DNA from 3 places in the Paenibacillus sp. S25 genome. Region 2 is predicted to be linked to each of the others. Evidence: riboswitches for the same ligand, from Rfam matches in the RefSeq annotation. Region 2 holds a riboswitch; each other region holds the start of a gene.

Region 1 (4,744 bases), 160 kb from region 2:
AAACGTCGGTGCGTTAAACGAGACAGTTACGCCCTTCAAGCTCAGCAATTGCTCTAAAGCATAACGGCTTTTATGCAAATTTAGCTCCGCTACTTCCTTGATCCCCTGTCTACCCATGACAGACAAGTATACAGATGCAGATAAAGCTAGCAACGCTTGGTTGGAGCAAATGTTAGAGGTGGCCTTTTCGCGGCGGATATGCTGTTCCCGCGCTTGCAAGGTCAGCACGAAGCCGCGCTTACCGTTGCGGTCTGTGGTCTGACCCACAATACGGCCGGGGATACGGCGCATATGTGCCTGAGAAACGGCAAAGTATCCACAGGTCGGACCGCCGAGAGAAGAGGAGATACCAAGTGGCTGCGCGTCTCCTACCACAATATCCGCGCCCTGTTTGCCGGGTGTTTCCAGCAAGCCAAGTGCTAGTGGATTGGCACTGACGACCAAAAGACCTTTGTGCGTATGGATGAGGTCAGCCATCGGCTTCAGGTTTTCCACGGCTCCGAAAAAGTTGGGGCTTTGGACCAAAACAGCCGCGGTCTGTTCCGATACGGCTGCCGCTAACGCATCAACATCCGTTACGCCGTCCGAACAGCCGATCTCCACGATGTCCAAATCCAATCCGCGTGCATAGGCTGCCAATACCTGACGTGCCTCCGGATGGACGGACCTTGATACGATAAGCTGTTTACGGCGGGTAGCTGCGGCGGACAGTGAGCCCGCTTCAGCCAGTGCAGTCGCTCCGTCGTACATGCTGGCATTAGCTACAGCCATGCCCGTCAATTCGCAAATATACGACTGAAACTCGAAAATGGCTTGTAGCTCGCCTTGGCTTACTTCCGGCTGATAGGGGGTGTAGGCTGTATAGAATTCCGAGCGTGAAGTGATGTGCTGGATGACGGACGGAATATGATGATCATAAATTCCTGCGCCAAGGAAGCTGGCATGTGTGTCTGTATTGGCGTTGTGTCCGGCCAGCTCAGCCAAGTGGCGGGTTAAGGCTTTCTCATCGAGTCGAGAAGAAAGAGGCAGTTCCCCTTGATATCGAATGGCCTCTGGAATGTCACTGAATAAATCATCAATGGATGATACACCGACCACACGTAGCATTTCGGTTTGATCCTGTTCAGTCATAGGGAGATAACGATGCTGCTTCATAGGTTCTGGCTCCTTTCGAAAAGCAAATTTCAAACGTAAATTAGCTAATAAAAAAGTGTGTGAGATGAAAAAACCAGAAGTTCATATCTGACATGTTTGCTTTATAGAAATAAAAAGAGTTTAAGATCAGCGCGGGCGTCTATAAAAGGGTGCTGCCACCACCTCGGCACGCAGGCGTTTGCCACGAATCTCAACCTCCAACGGTGTAGAGAGGGCGCTAAAACGACTGTCCACCAAGGCGAGGCCCAGATTACGCTTCAAGGTGGGCGACTGAGTCCCCGTTGTAACCTCACCAATGTGTTGTCCTTCTGCGAATACTGGGTAATGGGCGCGTGGGATACCGCGATCAATCATTTCCAGCCCGATCAATTTGCGAGGAATCCCTTGTTCTTTCTGACGTTGCAGTGCTTCTCTACCGATAAAATCTCCTTTATTCAGCTTGACGAAGAAACCTAGACCAGCTTCGAGTGGTGAAATCGTGGCAGATAACTCCTGACCGTACAGCGGCAATCGTGCCTCAAAGCGTAGTGTATCCCGAGCACCAAGTCCAGCGGGAATCAGCCCATACGACTCACCGGAACGAAGCAAACCCTCCCATACGGCTGGTGCTTCCGCAGCAGGTACATAAAATTCAAAACCGTCTTCGCCCGTATATCCGGTTCGTGAGACAAGTGCTTTTGCTCCGAACAATGGCACATTCTCATGGAAGCGGAAAGATGCCAGATTCGTAATGTCCGTATCTGCCACGGCTGCGGCAATACGTGCTGCTTCCGGTCCTTGCAACGCCAGCAATGCTATCGCATCAGACATATTCTCCATGTGAACGGATGCAGGCATATGACGAATTAGCCAATCCCAATCCTTATCGATGTTGGATGCGTTCACAACGAGCATGTAGCGTTCCGGTCCTTTGCAGTAAACAAGTAGGTCGTCTACTACACCTCCATCGGGGTAACACAGGAGTGAATATTGTGCCTGACCTGGTTCCAACTGGCTGACATCATTCGTGGTCACCCTTTGCAGAAAAGCTTCGGCCTCTTTGCCTTCAACCAAAAATTCGCCCATATGCGATACATCGAATAAACCCGCACGTTGCCGGACGGCCTCATGCTCCTTTTGAATGCCGCTAAACTGAACCGGGAGCTCCCAGCCGCCAAAGTCAATACAACGAACCCCAGACTGCGTCCCGTAGGACGAATATAGCGGTGTTTTTCGCAAATTAGTCATTATTCCACTCCTATCCGGTGTGATCGGCTAAACAAAAAAGACAGGCCGAAAAAAACGTATAGACGGCAGTCTACACTCTTTTTTCAGCTCTGTCCTTGATACCAGAAAGTTACCCCGGTATGTACCGGGTTTCCCCTTGGGTGATCCGCTCCAATAGCGAATGCTCTCCAGAGATGCGTCCGGCAGAGGTCCTTTTGCCTGAGAGATTCACCTGCAATGCAGGTTTACTCCTTCGGCGCTACCTTCGGGATCAACGGTATATTACCTGGCTTTGCAGATAACAACTTGATCCGATTCGCGTGCACTTATGTCTCACAAGCGGCAACAGCTATGCGAATCTTTTTGGCAGTCTCTCCCTCCGCGTTCATCCGCGTTTGCAGTTGTCGGTGTGTTTCCCAAAGCATTTGCTATAACCCATTAATACGCAAATTCATTCAAAATGTCAATAAAAATGTCATCAAAAATAATAGAAAAAACATTTAATATATAAATAAGGATATGTAAGCGTTTGTTATAAGCTATCATTTTTTTATATAGTACGCTATATGAGGTGATATGAAGTATTTTTGTTAGTATTATTGACATGAGTGTTCTTGTTGTCATAATCTTAACCTGTCTAATACAGGTGAGCAAAAGCGATTTTATTCATATGGAAGTGAGGGGAACAGAATGGGTGAAGTGAAGCAGCAACTTTGGTATACAGACGAACATGAGTGGGTTCAGCGGACAGAGAATGGAACGGTGCGGATTGGTATTACAGACTTTGCACAGCATCAACTGGGTGATATTGTTTTTGTAGAATTACCTGAGGCGGGAGCAACGATTGAGCAGGGAGCGGAGATCGGTACGATTGAATCGGTGAAGACGGTATCCGACCTTTTTGCTCCGGTGACGGGAACCATATTAAAAGTGAATGAAACGCTGGAAAGTACGCCTGAGCTAGTGAATGAATCTCCCTATGACAAAGGTTGGATGATCGAAGTAGAGATGGATAAAGAGGTGGAGGAAGCCTTGGGCAAGCTACTGTCTGCGGACCAGTATGAGCAGTTGATTTCCGATGGGCAGTAATGGAGCATTGTAGTATGGAGTAAGAGGGTTATTTGTCTGCTCGATTATTGTATAAAATAGTCGCTATGATTTAACATAGCGGCTATTTTTTTGTCTTTTTGCAAACGTAATTACGTGTTTTATTCTGATTTAGAGGGTTGTCCCCATATAAGAATCATACATAATCCAGCACGGTTTTTCGACTAATTTCTATAGCTACAGGTCATATTAAGAAGAATTATGCAGGTATAATACCTTCCCGGATAATTTAAATTTAAATGTTGTCATCAACGTTCATGACGAAAGTACGTTTTCATTTCGTTGATGAAGATAGCGCTGTCATTTAGTATGAATTTTAAGAAAAGGTAGTGATGCTTACCTACAAGGAGGATTTGAATATGAGTACATTGGACGCAAAGCCAAGTTCAAAAGGAGGCACTCGTGTCGCCGTACAGCGTTTTGGCCGTTTTCTTAGCGGTATGGTTATGCCCAATATGGGAGCCTTTATTGCGTGGGGGCTGATTACGGCACTCTTTATTCCGACCGGATGGTTTCCAAACGAAGGTTTTGCACAATTGGTTGACCCGATGAAAAATTATTTGTTGCCGCTACTGATCGGTTATACAGGGGGCACGATGATTCACGGACAGCGTGGAGGTGTGATTGGTGCCATTATGACGATGGGTGTCATAGTGGGAGCCGATATCCCGATGTTCCTGGGCGCGATGGTAGCTGGTCCGCTGGCTGCGTGGATATTGAAGAAGTTCGACAAGGCCATTGAAGGCAAGGTCAGATCAGGCTTTGAAATGCTGGTCAATAACTTTTCGGCCGGGATTATCGGTGCCATTCTAGCACTGCTTGCCCATGTGGCGATCGGCCCGATTGTACAAATGATCAGTCAAATATTGTCGGCAGGGGTACAGTTCCTCGTGAACGCAGGGCTACTGCCGCTTGTCAACCTCATTATTGAGCCCGGAAAAGTATTATTTTTAAACAACGCGCTGAATCACGGAGTATTGAGTCCGATTGCGTTGGAGGAAGCTGCAAGAACAGGAAAATCCGTACTGTTCATGCTGGAATCTAACCCTGGGCCAGGGCTCGGTATTTTGCTGGCCTACTGCCTGTTCGGCAAAGGCACTGCGAAGTCGTCAGCTCCTGGCGCAGTCATCATTCATTTTTTCGGCGGGATTCATGAAATTTATTTCCCTTATATTTTGATGAAGCCGATTTTGATTCTTGCTGCTATAGCTGGGGGCGTTGTGGGAACCTTCTGTTTTATGTTGACAGGTGCCGGACTGGTTGCTGCTCCTTCACC
Region 2 (4,744 bases):
CCAACAGGAAATCAGGTTAAGCGATTTACGATTTGAACATGAACTATGAACTATGAACTATGAACTGAGGGGAACTTACCAGATGAACAAATTCACATATTATAACCCCACCAAATTAATTTTTGGAGACAATCAAATTGAAGAACTGCAGCAGGAGCTGCTCAATTACGGCAAAAACATTTTGCTGGTATACGGAGGTGGAAGTGTCAAACGAAATGGTCTGTATGACCAGGTATTAAACGCGTTAGAACCGCTACATCTCAACATTCATGAAATGTCCGGTGTAGAACCGAATCCGCGCTTGTCCACCGTTAAGAAGGGTATCGACATTTGCCGAAATGAAAAAATCGACTTCTTACTTGCTGTAGGCGGTGGAAGCGTTATTGATTGCACCAAAGCCATCGCAGCAGGGGCTGAATATGACGGCGATGTGTGGGATATTATCAACAAAAAGCACATGCCGACCGAGGCTCTGCCATTCGGCACCATCCTCACACTCGCCGCCACCGGATCAGAAATGAATCCGGATTCTGTTATCACCAACTGGGAAACGAACGAAAAATACGTATGGGGCAGCGCGGTGACGCATCCGAAATTCTCGATTCTGGACCCAAAAAACACCTTCTCTGTGCCACGTGATCAGACGGTATATGGCATGGTGGATATGATGAGCCATGTGTTTGAACAATATTTTCACAATGTTAAAAACACACCGTTGCAAGATCGTATGTGCTTTTCCGTGCTGCAAACCGTGATCGAAACTGCACCTAAGCTGCTGGAAGATTTGCACAACTACGAGCATCGTGAAACGATTTTATATGCCGGAACGATTGCCCTTAACGGAACACTGCAAATGGGCTACTTCGGGGACTGGGCTTCGCATACGATTGAACATGCACTATCCGCTGTATATGATATTCCTCATGCTGGCGGTCTGGCGATCCTGTTCCCCAACTGGATGAGACATACGGTGGATCAGGATGCTGCACGCATGAAGCGGCTGATGCTCAGCATGTTTGATTTAGATACCACTGGTAAAACGGATAAGGAAATTGCTTTGGAGGGGATTGATCGCCTGAGGGCATTCTGGACAAGTCTCGGTGCCCCTTCCACCCTGGCCGATTACAATATTAATGATGAGCAATTGGAAAAAGTCGCAAACATTGCAGCCCGTGAAATGGAATACGGAGGCTTCGGTAATTATAAAAAGCTGAATCAAGAAGATATTTCAGCTATTTTGCACGCATCGTTATAACATTCAAAAGGGAGTGTCCTCAAGCCTGTGATGGCTGAGGGCACTCCCTTTTGGAATTTATGAATTAACCGTTTGCCCTTTTTCTTCTACTTGAATAGCTGCCCCTACACTGGCACCTGCAAGAATGCCCTTTTTCTTACTAGAATTCAGAGAATCCATATAGGTTCGGGTTTCTGCGACTACAATTCCTGATAAGCCGAGCAGTGCAATCAGGTTCGGGAAAGCCATCATTGCGTTAAATATATCTGCCAGCAGCCAAATCGCATCCAATTTAATGAACGCACCCCCGGCAACCAGTACGATGAACAGATAACGATATGGCTTAATCCACTTGACCCCAAGCAAATATTCAACACAGCGTTCCCCGTAATAGTTCCAGCCGAGCATGGTGGTGAACGCGAACATAATCAGAATGATTGTGAGTAGTTCTGCCCCCAGCGGGAATGCGCTGGAAAATGCTTGCTGAGTCATCAGGCCCGCGTCGGTTGGCCCGCTCCACACACCACTAACCAGTAGCGTCAACCCGGTCATCACACAAATAACCATCGTATCAATAAACACGCCTGTCATGGAAATTAGCCCTTGCTCCGCAGGCCAATTAGTTTTGGCAGCTGCAGCTGCAATCGGTGCGCTTCCCAATCCGGCCTCATTGGCAAAAATACCTCTGGCTACCCCACTTCGCATCGCTAGCATAATCGTAGCTCCGGCAAATCCGCCCGTTGCAGATGTAGTTGAAAATGCCGAATGGAGCACCAGCGCAATTGCAGCAGGAAGTTGGTCAGCAAACCGAATCAGTACGATGAGACAGATCAGTACGTACAAGCCTGTTTTAAAAGGAACGACCTTCGTCGATACCTTGGCAATGCTTTTGAGTCCTCCAATAGTAACAAGTCCTGTAAGGATAGCAATAATCAGTGCTGTTACAATGGGCGGAACGCCAAAACTGTTTTCAGTCGAAGATACAATCGCTTTGACCTGCGGAAACGTTCCAATCCCGAACAACGCTACCAGCATGCCCGAAAAAGCAAACAGCATCGCCAGCGGTTTAAAACGGCGTCCCAGACCTTTCTCAATATAATACATCGGGCCGCCGGAAAATTGCCCATTCCGATCCTTCACCCGGTATTTTACCGCAAGTACACCTTCCGCATATTTCGTCGCCATCCCAAAAAAGGCTGCAACGACCATCCAGAACAAGGCACCCGGCCCGCCCAGCTTAATGGCTGTCGCTACGCCGACAATACTTCCTGTGCCAACTGTAGCCGCCAACGCTGTACTCAAAGCCGCAAAACTACTTACATCCCCGCTGCCTTCATTCGGTGCCTTACCGATCAGCTTGATCGCCAGGGGCAGGCGGAATACCTGCAGCATCTTCAAACGTATGGTCAGCCACAACCCCGTTCCCATGACAAGAATGATGAGAGGCGCCCCCCATATCCAACTGCTAATCGCTTCTAACACATGTACCAAATTCATTTCAACCCGCTCCTCCAGCATATTAGAAAACAAAAAAGAGTCAAATCCGCTGATTCGACTCCTGGAGAGGTTAAAGGCACGAAAAAATACAACCATCTTGTGCAGGTTTCTGCCTCTAATAGCTTATAAAAAAGCCTAGGGCATTCCCTGTCACAGGTTATTCGCGTCTCTGTCCTTTTGCCTGAGAGTTTAAGCAGATATTCTCTGCGGTGCACCTTCGGCGCCCAATTAAGGGTCTCTCCAGAGTTCTGTCCGTTTACGGTCCCCGCTTGTTGCTGTAATCAGCCTAAGCACCTGAGAGTTTTGCCCCTTCGGTCGGAACTTTCGTTCCATCTCCCGCAAACATCAACCAGACATATGAAATTTTTATTTATTATACAGAAAACTTTCAGCTTATTACAAGTGAAAAGTTTGTGAAGCCCGCTGAAATATTATTATTGTGTCTATCAAAAAAGCGGGTACAGCAGATTGCATCCTTAGGATGTCCTCTGCTATACCCGCCCGAGACGATATAGTATTACAATTCTTCACCATTGGTTGCTATCACATTTTTATACCAGTTAAATGAGTCCTTTTTGGAGCGTTTGAGCGTTCCGTTACCGTCATCATCCAGATCAACGTAAATAAATCCGTAGCGCTTGGACATTTCGGAAGTAGACATGCTCACAAGGTCGATAGGACCCCAGCTGGTGTAGCCAAGCAGATCAACACCGTCGGCAATCGCTTCCTTCATTTGAACAATATGCTGACGCAAGTAATCAATACGATATGTGTCATGCACAGAACCGTCTTCTTCTACCTTATCATAAGCACCTAGGCCATTTTCCACGATGAACAGCGGCTTTTGGTAGCGGTCATATAACGTGTTCAGTGTAACACGCAGACCGATCGGATCAATTTGCCATCCCCAGTCAGAGGACTGTAAATATGGATTTTTCACGCCACCAATCAGGTTTCCTGCTGCTTTCTCACCTTCTGGACCTGCAGAAACGGTCAAGGTCATGTAGTAGCTGAATGAGATATAATCGACCGTGTTATTTTTTAAAATTTCGGCATCGCCTGGTTCTGTGTGTATAACAACATTATTTTCTTCAAAATAACGATTCATGTAGTTGGAATATTCCCCACGGGCATGCACATCCGTAAAGAACAGGTTCATCTGATTTTCATGCTGGGCTTTCAGTATATCCTCTGGGTTACACGTATGTGGATAGCTTTCCAAACGAGCCAACATACAGCCGATCTGAGCGCCCGGGATGATCTCATGTCCCCGTTTGGTCGCCAGTGCACTAGCTACAAATTGATGATGCAGTGCTTGATATATCGCTTGTTGTTTGTTTTCTACACGGTCAATGACCACCCCGCCACCGGTAAACGGACTCATGGTCATTACGTTGATTTCATTAAAGGTCAGCCAGTATTTTACTTTATCCTTATAACGCGTGAACACAGTTTCGGCATAATTTACGTAGTGCTGTATAACTTCACGACCCAGCCAGCCATTATACTTCTGAGTCAAACCCAGCGGTGTCTCATAATGTGACAATGTTACCAGCGGTTCAATACCATATTTGCGCAGCTCATCAAATACATTGTCGTAGAATTGCAATCCTGCTTCATTCGGCTCGGCATCATAGCCATTCGGGAAAATCCGCGACCAGTGGATGGACATACGAAATACCTTAAAGCCCATTTCCGCGAACAATGCAATATCTTCTTTGTAGTGGTGGAAGAAGTCCACACCTTCACGCTTTGGAAAACGGGCATTGACTTTGCCTGCCAAAATGTCTTCGAGTCGCTCGGACGAAATCTCCATAGCATGATCGTTCTTGCGCTCTGCTTTGGGTACATAGGCAACCATGTCTGCACTGGACAATCCTTTTCCATCTACGTCAAAAGCGCCTTCCAGTTGGTTAGCTGCGGTTGCACCACCCCACAAGAAGTTTTTTGGAAATCCTTTTAGCGTCTTCGTCATGGTATAAAAACCTCTTTCCGTATTTAAGATTTTTACTT
Region 3 (4,744 bases), 1.8 Mb from region 2:
CATTTGCCCTGAAGAAAGACGGTTCAGGTCCGTACCTTTAAAAAGGACCTCTCCCTCTACACGTGTGCGTTCCATGTCATGCAGTTGTGCGATCGAAAGCGCCAGTGCGCTTTTGCCACAGCCGGATTCTCCGACTACAGCCAGCACTTCATTGGGGTTGACCGTCAGATCCAGATGGTCGACTGCGGGGTGATATTGATCCTTGATGCGAAAAGATACGGATAATCCTTTAATTTCCAACACGGGTTCGGTATTCAATGCGCGCTTCCTCCATTCTCCATGGTCTTGTCCCGCTTATTCTCACCATGTTTGATGTTTAAAACCTCTCATGAACATTACATACCGTTTTTGTCGGAATAATTTGAATACATCCTATCACCAGTATATGGATATATCAATTAAGATTATGCTATCAACATCATTTAAAAAATCTATGATCCAGCAGTAGCGCGGCCTTTCTGGCACAAAATGTAATGAAATAACCAACCACAGGTTAATTTTCATTACAAAAAAAGTCGTTTGATCCCTCCGCAGGGATCAAACGACTAACTAATACCAGCTCACATTGAGCTTCTGGCGATAATTATGAAGCCGCTCCATAGGAGCCAGACTTGAACGTTCTAGGATCGTACCATTTGTAACCTGCTGCCGGAGCAGACCAAGGCTCAGGCTGCGGTTCCGTGGAAGCCGCAGGCTCCTCGAATGGCAGAAGCTTCGTGGGTTGATCCAGAGTCAAACCTTCCACATCGGACAATTTCATGTAGTCCTGCTTCCATGCAAGCCATTGGACCGTTTGCACCAGGAAGGTGGAATCATCCACTTCTTTAAAACCATCATATGTCTTCTTCGACTGTCCGTTTTCCTCACGCACATATTTCGGTGTAGCATCTTCTACAGGGGAAGAATCACCGATGAACGCTGCCTTGCCTTGACCTACCTTGGAGATAGCGGCATAAGGTCCTTCCGCACGGCCCCCGCCGTTATAAACTCCCTGGTCTACCGCATTCCCCCATTTTTTTGTGCCTGAAGGGATATAAGCAATGCCTTTAGCCTTGGTAGGATCAATAATAGCCAGCGTAGATCCTGCATGCATTGCAATCGAGCGCACACCCTTGGTAATGCCGAAAGATTGATCTGCGGCTACAATGTCGGTAGCATTCACGTCACCGAGCGCATTGTAACGGAAACGAACGCCAAAGTTGGTCGCCAGCCAATCGGAGCTTGTTAATCCTTGCATCGCCGGTGATGCAGCTTCTTCTGCAGTCATGCCTTTGGCCGGATTAGTATAGGCTCCACGACGGTAGCCATTCATAACCTCGGAGGAATCCCAACGGTTTTTGTTACGGTCCGCATTATAATGATCGGAGATGAAGAAAACGCTCCCCCCGTTATTCACGTATTGCAGCAGGGCAGCCTGCTCGGATGCCTTAAAGGCAACATTCGCTTCACCAATAATGAACACATCATATTGGCGCAACTTGTCATATGTTATGGCCTGCTCTCCATAAGTAAAAGGAATGGGACGGTTCAATTGGTCTACCGTAAAGCCTACATTACGCAGTCCATTGGCAAAGTCGGAGAAGGCGCCTTCAATGACCCAATCTGCTGCACCAGCGGTCTGTGCGTGCGTATTATCGAACAGCACCTTTTTGCCTTTTCCATCCGGCAATGTAGTACCGGGTTGACCCGGGTTGCCAGGTTCACCTGGTTCACCCGGCTCGCTTCCGTTCACCAGTTCAACAGCGCTTGGGCTTTTCACTCCACCAAAATTATTGTAGGCGCCGAGTGTACCCGTCACACGAATTTTGCTGCCGATCAGCTCAGGATGGCCTGATAGCCCATATTGCCCTCTGTACGCTGAAGTCAGCTGTACATCCAACAGATTAGACGTATTACGTTCATTTGCCTGATCGGCAATCAGTACGTTAAAATCATTCGCAAACGGGGAAGAAAAATTAGCCGTTTTCGATCCGGTAGCATGTCCGACGATGTAACCTTCCACCGTCACCGTACCTTCACTGCCTTGGCGCTGAAGTGCTTCGGCTACTGTCAATGCTCCCTCTGCCTTGACCTGACCGAATGGAACGAAGATCCCGATCAGCAGTGATACGATCGCTGCTAGATGCAGCATCCCTTTTAAGCGTGAACCTGTGAATCGCAAGCCTTTTACCATACGTCAATATCCCTCCTATGATTTCCATAAATATACTTGTCCTTTATCAGATTAGCCGCCAATCTTCTAATTCCTTCCTGGTTTCATCCATAATTATGTAAATTTTAATCTTTTTTATTGGGAACGCACCTGTTTATGTAAAAATTAAACCTGTGATTGACACCGAGCACGCCATACATTACGCTAAGAAAGACATGTAGAACGGTATACGCGAATGAAGATGACGGGAGAGTCTGTCCAGGGAGCCTACACTCTGGCGGCACCGAAGGAGCAAGGCGTCAGCACCCGGCTGACGGATAATCTCTCAGGTCCATGTATCGTCATCTGACGCAACTCTGGAGAGAGCGCAAGCCACCCAAGGGGTAAAGGCGGTAAGAACACCGCACGAAACTCTCAGGTAACGAGGACAGAGATAAGGGAAACTTCCTTATCCTGTCCTTTTTTGTGCTCACATTGTGCGTCAGCATTAGGAACCGTCATAACCGCGCAAAGACGCGGAAATACCATATAGTATGGTATTAGAACATACAGGGGGCCACACCATGCGTTTCAAAGATGTATTTTCCATTATCGGTCCGGCCATGACCGGACCTTCCAGCTCACACACCGCAGGCGCGGTACGGCTCGCACGCGTTGCACGGCACTGGCTCGGGACGCAGCCTGACCGTGCCCGTATGACACTGTACGGCTCCTTTGCCGATACGTATAAAGGACACGGTACAGACCTGGCGCTCATCGCAGGGCTGCTTAATTACGATACGGACGATCACCGGATTCCGGATGCCGAGCAATGGGCGGAGCAAGCCGGGATGGCCGTGGAATTCGCCGTCAGCGGACTCCCCGCGCCTCATCCGAACACTGTCCGTTTCGAGCTGTGGAAGGGCGAGGATCAGCGCACACTGTTGGGCTCCTCCATCGGCGGCGGCAGCATCCATGTCCAGCAGCTTAACGAATTCCGGGTCAATCTGACCGGGGAGCTGCCTACGCTGGTGCTTCTCCACTCGGATAAGCCCGGTACATTGGGCGCGATAACTTCAGCGCTGGGCGCGGCCCACATTAACATTGCCTATATGCACGTAGATCGCAAAGGCCGGGATGGTGAAGCACTCACCGCCATTGAAACGGACAGTTCTGCTCCAGCTGAACTGATTGCGGAACTGCGTTCTTTACCTCATATGTATGAAATTAAGATGATTAATTTGAAAAAAGGAGCTGAATCCGATGCGGTTTAGCCATCTGCATGAAATCAGCGCTTTATGCGCTGAAGAATCCACCACAATTGGCCGCTTGATGATTCAAGAGCAGGTACAAGAGACGAATACAACGGAGGAAGAAATCTTTCGCCAAATGTCTGATTATTATGAAGTCATGAAGGAAGCCGTTCATCGCGGTCAGACACAAGACACCGTATCCCGCAGTGGATTGACGGGCGGTGACGGCAAGCGCCTAGCCGAGTATCTGCGGGCAGGAGAAACCTGCTCCGGTGATGCCTCCGCGCTCGCCATGGCTTATGCCCTCTCCGTGTCGGAGGTTAATGCATCCATGGGTCGCATTGTCGCCACGCCTACCGCAGGCTCATGCGGGGTTATCCCTGGTGTGTTCATCAGTGCGCAGGAGCGGTTCGGCTGGGATGATGAGCATATGGTGAACGGTCTGTTCGCCGCTGGAGCCATTGGCTACGTGATCGCCAACAACTCCTTCATTTCTGGCGCGGAGGGAGGCTGTCAGGCTGAGATTGGCTCAGCTATCGGGATGGCCGCTGGCGCTATGGTCGAGCTGCGCGGTGGTACGCCTGAACAGGCTGTTCACGCCGTGGGTCTCGCTCTTAAGAACACGCTCGGCCTGATTTGCGACCCCGTCGCCGGACTCGTGGAGATTCCGTGCATCGTGCGCAATGGGCTGGGAGCCGTGACTGCGCTTGCCGCAGCGGACATGGCTTTGGCGGGTGTGCGCAGCGCTATTCCGTCTGACGAAGTCATCGACGTGATGCTTGAAGTCGGCAGTGCGATGCCGTCGAAGCACCGCGAGACCGCCAAAGGCGGCTTGGCCCAGACGCCGACTGGCAAGCGTTTGACCGAATCACTTACACGCAACACACCGACCAAGAAGGATAAGTCATAATTTATAAGCGGTAGCCTCCTTAAAATAAAAGAGCAAGCATATCGTCCTTGGACGTATGCTTGCTCTTTTGTTTTACTGAACGGTTACCTGTACCTTCGTCATTTTACCTGCATATTTCACAGTAATTACAGCTTTGCCCTTGCCCTGTGCCTTAATGTTACCGTCTTTGACGGTCGCAACAACAATTCTGGACGAGGACCAGACAGCCGGTTTGGAAACATCCTTCTCCGACTCATCCTTATACGTGGCTGTAGCCGTAACCTTGGCCAGCTGTCCTGCCTTCAAATTCAAAGCAACTTCGTCTGTTTGCAGGTATTTAAGCGTATCAACATCCACGGGCACGCTGATCACCTTCCCACCGAACTTCGCCTGAATGTTAGCTTTACCGTAGCTGACTGCGGTAACCTGACCCTTTTTAACAGTGGCTACCTTGTAATTAGACGTTTTCCA

Evidence for each region. A riboswitch is a leader RNA that binds a small molecule or an ion and turns the genes downstream of it on or off. The one in region 2 is predicted to bind glycine.
Region 1: another riboswitch for glycine. It lies ahead of gcvT (glycine cleavage system aminomethyltransferase GcvT); the one in region 2 lies ahead of KAI37_RS20075 (alanine/glycine:cation symporter family protein).
Region 3: another riboswitch for glycine. It lies ahead of sdaAB (L-serine ammonia-lyase, iron-sulfur-dependent subunit beta); the one in region 2 lies ahead of KAI37_RS20075 (alanine/glycine:cation symporter family protein).

Annotation. Positions count from the first base shown of each region.
Region 1 is NZ_CP073683.1:4,432,704-4,437,447, reverse strand. It holds gene gcvPA (aminomethyl-transferring glycine dehydrogenase subunit GcvPA) at 1-1,155, opposite strand, end outside; gene gcvT (glycine cleavage system aminomethyltransferase GcvT) at 1,282-2,382, opposite strand; glycine riboswitch at 2,559-2,657, opposite strand; gene gcvH (glycine cleavage system protein GcvH) at 3,052-3,450, shown strand; gene KAI37_RS19325 (PTS mannitol transporter subunit IIBC) at 3,828-4,744, shown strand, end outside.
Region 2 is NZ_CP073683.1:4,596,758-4,601,501, forward strand. It holds gene KAI37_RS20070 (iron-containing alcohol dehydrogenase) at 83-1,255, shown strand; gene KAI37_RS20075 (alanine/glycine:cation symporter family protein) at 1,313-2,731, opposite strand; glycine riboswitch at 2,891-2,985, opposite strand; glycine riboswitch at 3,004-3,080, opposite strand; gene KAI37_RS20080 (glycoside hydrolase family 1 protein) at 3,249-4,706, opposite strand.
Region 3 is NZ_CP073683.1:455,633-460,376, reverse strand. It holds gene KAI37_RS02060 (ABC transporter ATP-binding protein) at 1-258, opposite strand, end outside; gene KAI37_RS02055 (DUF6359 domain-containing protein) at 584-2,173, opposite strand; glycine riboswitch at 2,388-2,503, shown strand; gene sdaAB (L-serine ammonia-lyase, iron-sulfur-dependent subunit beta) at 2,716-3,405, shown strand; gene sdaAA (L-serine ammonia-lyase, iron-sulfur-dependent, subunit alpha) at 3,395-4,294, shown strand; gene KAI37_RS02040 (Ig-like domain-containing protein) at 4,367-4,744, opposite strand, start outside.